DNA from 2 places in the Streptomyces sp. 4N124 genome. Region 1 is predicted to be linked to the other one. Evidence: riboswitches for the same ligand, from Rfam matches in the RefSeq annotation. Region 1 holds a riboswitch; the other holds the start of a gene.
What was found. A riboswitch is a leader RNA that binds a small molecule or an ion and turns the genes downstream of it on or off. The one in region 1 is predicted to bind cyclic di-AMP.
Positions count from the first base shown of each region.

Region 2: linked by a shared signal. The riboswitch ahead of ACTWQO_RS44155 (NlpC/P60 family protein) and the one ahead of ACTWQO_RS40130 (M23 family metallopeptidase) in region 1 are both predicted to bind cyclic di-AMP.

Region 1 covers NZ_JBQQBS010000061.1:51,443-57,196, reverse strand. The annotation lists gene trmB (tRNA (guanosine(46)-N7)-methyltransferase TrmB) at 1-503, shown strand, start outside; partial or broken gene ACTWQO_RS40135 (PrsW family intramembrane metalloprotease) at 528-1,820, shown strand; partial or broken gene ACTWQO_RS40130 (M23 family metallopeptidase) at 2,053-3,093, opposite strand; cyclic di-AMP (ydaO/yuaA leader) riboswitch at 3,105-3,262, opposite strand; gene ACTWQO_RS40125 (helicase HerA domain-containing protein) at 3,514-5,754, opposite strand, start outside.
Region 2 covers NZ_JBQQBS010000081.1:13,503-19,256, forward strand. The annotation lists gene ACTWQO_RS44140 (NlpC/P60 family protein) at 1-16, opposite strand, end outside; gene ACTWQO_RS44145 (hypothetical protein) at 435-788, shown strand; gene ACTWQO_RS44150 (tellurite resistance/C4-dicarboxylate transporter family protein) at 766-1,767, opposite strand; gene ACTWQO_RS44155 (NlpC/P60 family protein) at 1,881-3,044, opposite strand; cyclic di-AMP (ydaO/yuaA leader) riboswitch at 3,053-3,223, opposite strand; gene ACTWQO_RS44160 (ScyD/ScyE family protein) at 3,487-4,575, shown strand; gene pcrA (DNA helicase PcrA) at 4,701-5,754, shown strand, end outside.

The DNA.
Region 1 (5,754 bases):
CCGCCCAGATGGCCGCGGCGGACCCCGGGACCAACATCCTCGCCGTCGATGTGCACACCCCCGGCCAGGGCAATCTGCTCAACCTGGCCGACCACCACGGCCTGTCCAACATCCGTGTGGGCAACGGCGACGCGATCATCCTGCTCCGCGAGATGCTCGCCCCCGACTCCCTCGACGGGCTGCGCGTCTTCTTCCCCGACCCCTGGCCCAAGAAGCGGCACCACAAGCGGCGGCTGATCCAGCCGGAGTTCCTCAGCCTCGCCGCGACCCGGCTGAAGCCGGGGGCGACCGTGCACTGCGCGACCGACTGGGAACCGTACGCCGAACAGATGCTCGAGGTGCTGAGCGGGCACCCGGACTTCGAGAACACGCAGCCCGACGGCGGTTTCGCGCCGCGTCCCGACTTCCGGCCGCTCACCCGTTTCGAGGGCCAAGGGCTGGACAAGGGACATGTCGTGAACGACCTGCTGTTCCGCCGCGTACTGCACGAAGGTCCCCAGTAACCTTCCCTCGTTAGGGTCAAAACCGTGGCCACCACCCCCCCGTTCCCGCCGCACACCGGAGATCCCGCCGGTGGCACGCGGCGGCACGCGCACTGGTGGCAGAAGCGCTGGGTGCGGTACGGCGCCCTCATCACGCTCCTCGCGCTGTCCGGCCTCGTCATCCTCGCCCTGGTCCGCGAACAGACCGGCACGGAGGGGTTCCTGGTCGGGCTCGGTCTGTCGGTGTTCCCCGTGCCGCTGCTGATAGCCGCCTTCCGCTGGCTCGACCGGGTCGAACCCGGCCCCTGGCGCAACCTCCTCTTCGCCTTCGCCTGGGGCGCCTGCGCGGCGGCGCTGATAGCGATCGTCGCCAACAGCTTCGCGACCAGATGGATAGCTACGGCGACCGCGGATCCGTCCAGCGCGGACACCCTCGGGGCGACGGTGATAGCGCCGATCGTGGAGGAGTCCGCCAAGGCGGCGGCCGTACTGCTCGTCTTTCTCTTCCGGCGACGCGACTTCACCGGGATCGTCGACGGGGTGGTGATAGCGGGGGTCACCGCGACCGGCTTCGCGTTCACCGAGAACATCCTCTACCTCGGTACGGCCTTCGGGACCGACCAGCTCACCGGCGACCGCGGTATCGCCTCCGTGACCGCGGCGACGTTCTTCGTCCGCATCATCATGTCGCCGTTCGCCCACCCGCTCTTCACCGTCCTCACCGGCATCGGCTTCGGTGTCGCCGCGCTCTCGGCGGACCGGCAGCATGTCCGGCGCGTGCTCGTGCCGCTGTCCGGGCTGCTGCTGGCGATGGGCATGCACGCGATGTGGAACGGCTCGTCGAGCTTCGGCACGTACGGGTTCTTCGCCGTGTACGCCATCTTCATGGTGCCCGCGTTCGTGCTGCTGACCTGGCTGTTGATCTGGACGCGGCAGCGGGAGCTGAGGACCGTACGGGCCGAGTTGCCCGCGTATGTCGCCGCGGGCTGGCTGGGGCCGGCCGCGCCCTTTGTACTCGGGTCGATGCGGGCGCGGCGGCTGGCCCGGGAGTACGCCCGTCGTCACTTCGGCAGGCCGGCGGGGCGGGCGGTGGCGCAGTACTAGGCGTACGCGACGTCGCTGGCGTTTCTGCGGCATCGGGGGCGGCGGGGGCGGGCGGGGGCCGACTTCGTCGTACGGGAGCGGGAGTTGCTGCATGAGCTGTGGCAGCGGAGGGGGGTTGCGGGGCCGGCGCTGGACCATGCGGCGCGGGTGGCTGCGCCGCCTTTGCCGGTGTACGGGGCGTATGGGAATGCGGTGCCGTATCCGTATCCCGCGTACAACCCGTATCGGACCTAGCCGGCGTTGCGAGTGGCCCGGCGTGCGGCTGGGCGGGGGTGGGTGCGCGGCCCCCGGCGCTGACGGGGTGCCGCCTGCGCCCACCCGTGCCGCCCTAGGCGGCACGAATGCCCGCAGCTTGGCGGGAGGTACTGCCGCCTGCCAGGTGGGCACCGCCCCCGGCGGCACGCATGCCCGCAGCTGAGCGGGACGGCGGCCGCAGCTGAGACGGCCCCGCCGCAGCAGCGCTACCTCAGGGGTTCAGCCCCTTGCTCCGCAGCCACGCCATCGGGTCGATGCCGCTGTCGGAGCCGCCGGTGTGGACCTCGAGGTGGAGGTGGGCGCCGGTGACGTTGCCGGTGGCGCCGACGCGACCGATGACGTCGCCGGTGGCGACCTTCTGGCCGACGCTGACGCTGATCGAGGACTGGTGGGCGTACCAGAGCTCGGTGCCGTCGTCGAGGGTGAGGACGGTCTTGTAGCCGTAGGAGCCGTCCCAGCCGGCCTCGGTGATCGTGCCGCTGTGGATGGCCTTGATGAGCGTGCCCGTGGGGGCGGCGAAGTCGAGGCCGGTGTGGTAGCCGGAGGACCAGAGGGAACCGGCCTGACCGAAGGTCGAGGTGATGGTGTACGAGGAGGTCGGCAGCGCGAACTGCTTGGCCAGCTGGGCGAGCCGCTCGGCCTCCGCCTTGGCCGCGGCCTCCTCCTCCGCCTTCTTCTTCGCGGCGGCGGCCTTGGCCTTGGCCTCCTGCTCCGCCTTGGCGGCCGCTTCGGCGGCCTCCTTCTGCGCGGCGGCCTGCACGGCCTGCGCGGCCTTGCTGTCGACCTGGTCCTGCTGCCGCTCGGCCTGGGCGAGGATCCGGGAGCGCAGCGTCTCACCCGCGTCGGCGGCGGACTGCTCGCTCTCGGTGGAGGCCACGCTGACAGTGCTGAGCGCGGTCGCGGTGTCCGCCGAGTCCTCGGCGGCGTCGTCCTAGATGATCGAGCCCACGGACGGCAGGTCGGGCAGGGAGATGGACACCGGCGGCTTGCCGGTGTTGGCGCTGGCCATGCCGCCCGCGCCGACAGCGGCTATGACGCCGACGCCGAGAACCGTGGAGCTCCGGGCGAATGCCCCGTTGCGCTGCTTGCTGACGCGGTGCCGGCCGCGTACGGGACGAATGGACTCCTCGGTGGGGTTCCACTCCTCCAGCGGGCCCTCGTCGTCGGTGCGGTAGCCGCCGTACACAAAGGTGTCGGGCTCGCGCTGACTCGGCACGAAGGGGGCCTCGGGGGCAGGCCGGTTGGACGCCACGTAGGCGTACTCCTTTCCTTCCTTCTCGCCTACCGGGTTAGCTGACGGGTTCGGAGCAGGAAGGTCTCCTACGCGCGTATACCTACCGTGCTTCCACGGTGGCATCCGCGCGATTCACCCCAAGGTGGTGGTTCCCCGGTTCCCTTGCGGAATTCGGCGCGTGCGCACGGAGCCGACTCTTGTGACGGCTGGGACGACCGCGCTGCGTTATCGAACGTTAATAGACGCGGGGGCCGGATTCCAAGCGGTTCCGCTTGATCATTAACGTTTTTGCGCAGGACGTACGGGTCATGACCGATGAAAAACGGGCGAGTTGGCCGCGCCTCAGCGACAACTCAGCAGTCACACCAGTTCTGACGTTGTGTCAGTTGTTACCGGAGCGGGACCGTCCACTCACGCCGGGTGACAACAACCGCGCCCTCACGTACCGCGGCGGGCTCGCTCGACGATCTCGTCCTCCTTGAGCGGCACATCGTGGTGACTGAGACAGATCGGCACCTCGATCTTGCTGAATCCGGTCCCCTCGGTCGCGGCGTTGAACATGCCGCGCGAGAGACCCGCGAGGTTGTCGAGGACCGCGTTCCGCGCCTCCGCCATGGTCTCGACGGCGTTGATCTGAGCGGGAACGGTAAGGCGGCCGATGAACTGGTTCACCGTGTTGCCCAGCGCCTGATTGTGGATCCCCCTGGGCGTCTGCGAGGCGAGGACCATCCCGAGTCCGTATTTGCGTATCTGGCGGATGAGTTCGACCGTGCTCTCCGTACTCGGACTCGCCGCACCGGAGGGTACGAAGTTCTGCGCCTCGTCCATCACCAGTAGCCCGCCCAGGGCACGGTCGCCGACCGGGTGCGCCCGGAACCATGAGAACAAGGTCGCCTGGAGACGGCTGACGAACTGGGCCGGTCCGTCGCCGGACAGGCCGACGAAGCTGATCACCGAGATACGGGCGGTCTTTCCCGGCGACGGGATCAGGAGCATCCCGGGATCGGCGGGTGCGCCGGACTCCCCGAACAGCGGGTCGGTCTCCATCGCGGCTTCCAGCGTGTCCGCCATCTGAACCGCGAAGCGACTGGTCCTGCTGTTCACGATGTCGGGCGAGGGCTCGGCGAGCAGCTCGACGAAGCCGGCCAAGGTCTTGCCGCCGTCGCGCGCGTACCGTTCGAGGGCACGTTTGAGCACCCCCAGCTGCTGGGTCGCGCGAGCACTGCTGCCCCGTACACCGGCATGCGGCGCGAGTGAGGTCACGGTCGACCTGACCAGACGCGGGAAGTCGTCCTCGTCGTCAAGGACCGGACCGAAGTCGGGGAGCGGGTAGAAGGAGATCGGGCGTCCCCGGTTCAGGCCCGGCGTCCACACCACCACTTCGACATCCGCGAAATAGCGTCGGGCCTCGCGCTCCTGTTCCTCCGCCCAGCGATCCGGCGTGCGCGGCCAGGGGTCGCCGAGCCGGGCGAGGTCGTCGTTCGGATCCAGCACGATCGCCGAGACACCGCGCAGAGCACATTGCTCCACAAGTCGCTTGATCAGGACCGTCTTGCCCGATCCCGCCGCCCCCACCACCGCGGTGTGCATCCGGAGCCGTTCCATGGGAACCGCGAACGGACGGCGGCCCCGGACCGTGGCGCCGATGACGATCTCGGTACGAGCCGGCTCGGCGTCCTCCGACATGTCCGCCGCGTCCGCCGTGTCCCCGCTGGAGCCGGTGTCCGTGGCCGTGATGCCGAATTGCTGCCGCAGATCGGCCAGCACCGGCGCGAAGACCTCTATACGGGAGGCGGGGCGTTCCTGTCGCAGCCATTCGGCCAGGCCTGGCGCACGGTCGTCGAGCATGGCCCGGAGAGCGGCCAGGGTCCGGAGATCGGCGGCGCCGATCGGTAACGACACCCCACCCCGCGCCTCGAAGTCGTCCTTGATCTCCTTGGTCTTGGCACCGCTCGGATACGGCATGTTCCGCAGCAGGATCAGACGGCGACTCGTCAGGTGGGCCGCCAGGCCGGCCTCCACAGCCGCGTTGCGTATCCGGGTCTGGGCGGCGCGAGCGTTGTCCGTGGCGATCGCCCGTAAGGACCAGTGGATCTCGCTTTCGCTGTCCTCGTCGACGACATGGCGCAGCCGGGCGTGCAGCGCCGCCTTGCGGCCGAAGTCCGTCTCGATGAGGAACCGTGTCTCGTCCGCACCGAGTTCCTTGACCAGGCTCCGCAGTCCCGCGCCCAGCAGGGCGGGCATCACGTCGTCCTCGGACGCGGCGTTGAGCGGCCCGCGATCATCGGCCTCGGCACGGAGCTTTGCGAAGGACTCGGTCAAGGCGTTCAGGTTGCCGGCCATCACGGGCGTGGGCTGTGCGGCTCCCATGGGCTCTTCGCCTGTCAGGGAGGTCAGTTCGGAAACCGTGCCGGTCTGCTCACAGTCGGCGAGGTGCTTCTCGACGCGCTTGAGCAGCCGCCGTGCGGTGAACCGGTGGGGGGCTTCGGCCAGCGCGGCCGGGCTGATCGGCCACGTCGGGTAGGGCGGGGTGAACCCCTCGGCCTCGTAGCCCTGGCGAAATCGGTTGCTGATGATGGCGGCGGCAGTGGCCTCGTCGGGAATCGCTCCGAGTGTCGGCAGGACCTCGAACCGATCCAGGGCGGACCGAACCGCCGACCGGGAAATGAGCCCCCAGGT
Region 2 (5,754 bases), on a different contig from region 1:
TGCGGTGCGCTGCCACGTGGACCTGCACGTCCTTTCGTACGACCGCCGGTGCGTGGGGGCGTCGGCGGCTCTGCGTCCGGCGGCGGCCCGCACAGGGGGAGCGGACCGCCGCCGGACCTTCTCGGCGGGGTGATCGACTGCCGCCCCTGGCCCGGGCGGCGGTGGGGAGCCGGTCACCTGGGGGAGGACGCTAAACCCGGGTGTGTCGGACGGGTGACGCATTGCGCGGAACTGACGCGAGCGGACCGGGCGGTGACCGTAAGTGATCGTGATCCCGATCCGGGGCCGTCGACTTCACGCAGTGTGGTGACCGAAGTGAGGATTCCGGGACTCCCGGGGATGACGGGCTGCTATGGACCGCATATATGCACCGTCCGCGCGAAGGGCAGGCCGGTGTCATGTGCCCCGTACGCCTCTGATTAGGCTCCGGCCTCATGGACGTACTCATCCATCTCTTCGTCGGCCTGCACATCATCGGCATCGCCGCCCTGCTCGGCGGCTTCTTCACCCAGATGAAGGCGATGGGCCAGGGCACCGCCCGCTTCGTCCCCGCGATGCTGCACGGCGCGCTGACGATGCTGGTCACCGGCGCGGTCCTGGTCGGCCTCAACCAGGCCGACGATCAGGCCGTCAACAACATCAAGATCGGTGTGAAGCTGGCGCTGCTGGTCGTGATCCTCGGGCTCGTCTATGTGAAGCGCGACGACGAGCAGGTGGAGAAGCCGCTGTTCGGCCTGGTCGGACTGCTGACCACGGCGAACGTCTTCATCGCGGTGCTGTGGACCTGACGTCCTGCGGTGCGGCGGCGGAGGTGGCGGCGGCCCGCGTGGCCGTGATCATGCCGGCGGCGACCGCGAGCCAGGCGGCCACCGCGATCCACAGCAGCACCTCACCCAGCCCGTCCAGCCACGGCACATCGAGGGCGGAGGACACGGAGAGCGTCGCCGCCGCCGTCATCCCCAACGGGAAGACGGTCGCCCAGCGACGCACGTCGTAGCGCAGCCGGGGGCGGACGAACTCGGCGACGAGCAGGACGGCGTACCAGGCCAGGTCGAGCACGAGCACCACGGCGGTCATGAAGCGCAGGACGCCGTCGTTGTCGTCGTTCCAGAGGTACAGGGCCGCGCTGTCGGCGGCGACGATTTTCGACCCGGCGAGCGCGGAGATGGCGAGCGCGCCGCCGGCGACCCAGTGATCACCGGCCCCTTCGGCCACCTGCCGCAGATCGAAGCAGGCCAGCGCGACGCAGTACAGCACAAGACCCAGCCAGAACAGCACCATCGCCGCCCGCGCGAGCCAGGCCGCCCCCTCGGCAGCGGCCAGCGTGGCGCCGAGCACCGCGAGCCCCTGCGTGGCCACGCAGCCCAGGAACACCGCGCCCGGCATACGCCGCCGCCAGTGCCGTACGACGGCGACGAGCAGCACCGGGCACAGCACGGCGGCCAGCGCGAGCAGCGCCTCGGCGAGCGGCTGCCAGTCCAGGGCGGAGAAGCGGGTGCCGAGGACCGTCGTCGCCGCCACGGCGGTGAGAGCGCCCGGCGTCGCCGCCTCGGCGACCCACCTCTCCCGCTGCCGCAGCAGCCGTACGACGAAGTCCGCGGCCAGCCCCAGCCACGCCGCGCAGGCCACCGCGAGGGCGATACGGGACAGGACCTCGTACCCCGTCAGATGCAGACCGACCGACACGATGCCGGTCGCCATCACGGCGGCACCGGCCGCCGGTGAGCGCTGTGCCCACCAGGCGCGGAGGGGAGAGGGGCGGGGCATGGCCCCGATGGTAGGGAGCGGCACGCGCCTTGAGAGCGGGGCACGCGCGCGTGCGTACGGAAAACGCACGAGCGCGTGCGCACGGGAAACCCCGGTGCCGCGTCCCTGTCCTGTCAGGCGGGCCGTACCACGCTGTGGATCGACGACTCACCGTCGTAGTAGATCGACTCCTCACGCACATAGGCCCCCGGCTTCGGCGCGTGGATCATCATCCCGTTGCCGATGTAGATGCCGACGTGGCTGATGTCGTCGTAGAAGAAGACCAGGTCGCCGGGTTGGGCGGCGGAGAGGGAGACGGTCGTGCCGGCGTTCACCTGGTCCCAGGTGGTGCGCGGGAGGGAGATGCCGGCGGCGTTCCACGCGGCCTGGGTGAGGCCGGAGCAGTCGTAGGAGTCGGGGCCCGTGGCGCCCCAGACGTACGGCTTGCCGATCGTGGAGCGGGCGAAGGCGAGGACCTTCTCGGCCTTCGTGGCGTACGAGGAGTCGGCCACGGAGGTGTCGGAGGACTCCGACGTGCCGGTGCCGCTCTCCTGCTGCCGTTGCGCCTCCTCCTGGGCCGCCGCCTCCGCCGCGGCCTGCTGCCTGGCGAGTTCCGCGGCCTTGCGCTCGGCCTCCTGCTGCTTCTGCCGCTCGATCTCCGCGAGCCGCGCCTTCTCCTCGGCGGTCAGCTTCGACAGCAGCTCGCGTGCGTCGGCCAGCTTCTGCTGGACGGTCGTCTTGGCGGTCTTCAGGTCGCCCTGCGACTCGGTGAGCGTCTCCAGGCTCGCGGTGGCTTCCCGGCGCTTCTCCATCGTCGCGGACTGCTGCGTGACGAAGTCGTCGACCGCCTCCTTCTGACGGCCGGTCATCCGGTCCATCAGCTGGGTCTGGTCGAAGTAGTCCTGCGGGGTGTCCGCGAGCAGGAAGGTCGCCGTGTCGGGGGCGGAGGCGCCGGTGCGGTACTGGGCCGAGGCGAAGGAACCCAGTTCCTCGCGCGCCTCGTTGAGCTTCTGCGTGCGCTGCGCGACGTCGTCGAGGAGGGTGTCGACGCGCTTGCGCTGCTTGGTGGTCTTCTCTTTCGCCGAGTTGTACTTCTCGGTCGCCGACTCGGCCTGGCGGTAGAGGTCGTCGACCTTCTTCTCGACCTCTTCGAGACTCGGCTTGTCGTCGGCCGGGGGAGCGGCGTTGGCCGACTGGGACAGCAGGGCCACGGAGGTGAGGGCCGCCGTGGCGAGGGCGGGGGTCCGTATGCCTGCGACGCGCGAACCCGAAGGACGCGACTTGCGGTGCGACGCCAAGGGAGGCGACTCCTTCCATCTTCCGCCTACCGAGTTAGCTGTCGGGTTCGGGCGGGTGGTTCGGAAGGGTTGCCCTACGACCGCTTCCCGAAGGGAAGTCCGGTCGATTCACCCCAAGTTCGGTGGGTCCCCGGCTCCGGTCTGCCCAGCGGGCGCGCCGGACTCGGCGGAGGCCGTACGGCCCGGCGACGTTCGCCGGTAGGGGTCGTGCGGCCTGGAGGAACGCTAGCCAACTCGTGTGGCCCCTGTGAAGGTTGATGGGCGAAATGCCCGATACATTTTCGTGACCTTAGCCTGGGGCGTCGCTCGCCGTGGTCAATACGCAGGGGTCTGCGGCGAGTTGCTCGTATTTTGTCCGGAGTGACAGCGTCCGCCCGCTTCGGGGCGGTAGCTTCCAGCCAGCCACGGTCGGGAGCCGTGGCGGCTGAGAGGGAGTACGGCCATGAGGACACGCACCGCACTCGTCATCGCCACAGGAGTCGCACTCACCGCCACCGCGGGCATCGCACCCGCGAGCGCAGGCGCCGGACAGGACAGCCACACCGGCGGCAAACCCGTCGTCCGCGTGATCGCGAAGGGCCTCGACAATCCGCGCCAGCTGTCGTACGACCACGGGCGCCTGTACGTCGCCGAGGCCGGCCGCGGCGGCAAGCAGTGCATCGGGGAGGGGCCGGAGGGCGAGACCTGCATCGGCCTCTCGTCGGCCGTCACCAAGATCTACTGGAACGGGGGCGCATGGAAGCACTACAGGGTGGTGCAGGGCCTGCCCTCGGCCGCCGCCCCGGACGGCGGCTTCGCGACCGGCGTCGACGGCGTCTCCGCGCGGCACGGCAAGCTCTGGGGCGTCGAGACCTTCGCCCCGCCGGAAGCCGGAGTGCCCACGACGCCGCCCTGGAACAAGCTCGGCAAGCTGCTGAAGATCACCCACGGCAAGGCGAAGATCGCCGCGGACATCGCGGCCGTAGAGCTGAAGCACAACCCGCACAAGGCATCCGTGGAGTCCAACCCGTACGCCGTCCTCGCGCTCCCCGACGGCCGCAAGATCGTCGCGGACGCCGCCGGGAACGACCTGATCGAGGTCTCGCCGTCCGGCCGGGCCCGCCCCTTCACCGTCTTCCCGGACCACGACAAGAACCAGTCCGTCCCGACCTCCCTGGTGCTCGGCCCCGACGGCAAGCTCTACGTCGGCGAGCTCAACGGCGAGACCGAGAAGCCCACCGCGCGCGTGTGGCAGGTCGACCCCTGGACCGGCAAGATCCTCGGCTGGAAGTCCGGCTTCGGCTCGATCACCGGCCTCGCCGTCAACGACAAGGGCGACCTGTACGTCAGCCAGCTCTTCGCCGGCGTCGTCACCAAGGTCTCCCACGGCAAGCGGACGAACGTGAAGGTGCCGTTCCCGGCGGGCGTGGCCGTCGACCCGTACGACGGCAAGGTCTATGTCTCGGCCTGGTCCGTCGCCGACCGGGACGGAACGGATCTGGGGCAGGGGAGGACGCCGGGCGGCCAGGTCTGGAAGATCCTCGGCTTCTGAGCCGGCCGGCCTTCTTCTGGGCCGACTGAGGGTTCGCACACTCTGAGACCCTTGGGGCTTGGAATTCGGCGATGTTCTCAGGGCGGCGGCGGGCTGTCAGTGGGGCGCCCTAAACTCGGAGAGCGATGAGCAGCCTCTTTGATGACAGCTTCCTGGCGGACCTCCAGGCCCCGCGGGCCCATGCGGAGGAACCCCCGCCGCCGCCCGAGGACGATCATGTGCCGGAGCCGGTTCCGGACGATCTGTTCGGCGGGAAGTTCGACGCGCCGCCGGACCGGGACGCGTACTACCGGGACGGCGCCCACCGCCCGGCGGTGGACCCGGCCGCGCTCCTGGACGGGCTGAACGAGAACCAGCGAGCGGCCGTCGTCCACTCCGGCTCCCCGCTGCTCATCGTGGCCGGCGCCGGCTCCGGCAAGACGCGCGTGCTGACGCACCGCATCGCGTACCTGCTCGGCGAGCGCAAGGTGCACCCCGGCCAGATCCTCGCGATCACCTTCACCAACAAGGCCGCCGGTGAGATGAAGGAGCGCGTCGAGCAGCTCGTCGGCCCGCGCGCGAACGCGATGTGGGTGATGACCTTCCACAGCGCATGCGTACGCATCCTGCGCCGCGAGTCGAAGAAGCTCGGCTTCACGTCATCCTTCTCGATCTACGACGCCGCCGATTCCAAGCGTCTGATGGCCCTGGTCTGCCGCGACCTGGACCTCGACCCCAAGCGCTACCCGCCCAAGTCCTTCAGCGCCAAGATCAGCAACCTCAAGAACGAGCTGATCGACGAGGAGGACTTCGCCGCCCAGGCCACCGACGGCTTCGAGAAGACCCTCGCCCAGGCATACGCGATGTACCAGTCGCGCCTGCGCGAGGCCAACGCCCTCGACTTCGACGACCTGATCATGACGACGGTCAACCTGCTGCGCGCCTTCCCGGACGTCGCCGAGCACTACCGCCGCCGCTTCCGGCACGTCATGGTCGACGAGTACCAGGACACCAACCACGCGCAGTACGCCCTGGTACGCGAACTCGTCGGCACCGGCGAGCACGACGAGGACGTACCGCCCGGCGAGCACGACCTGCTCCCCGCCGAACTGTGCGTCGTCGGTGACGCCGACCAGTCGATCTACGCCTTCCGCGGCGCGACCATCCGCAACATCCTCCAGTTCGAGGAGGACTACCCGG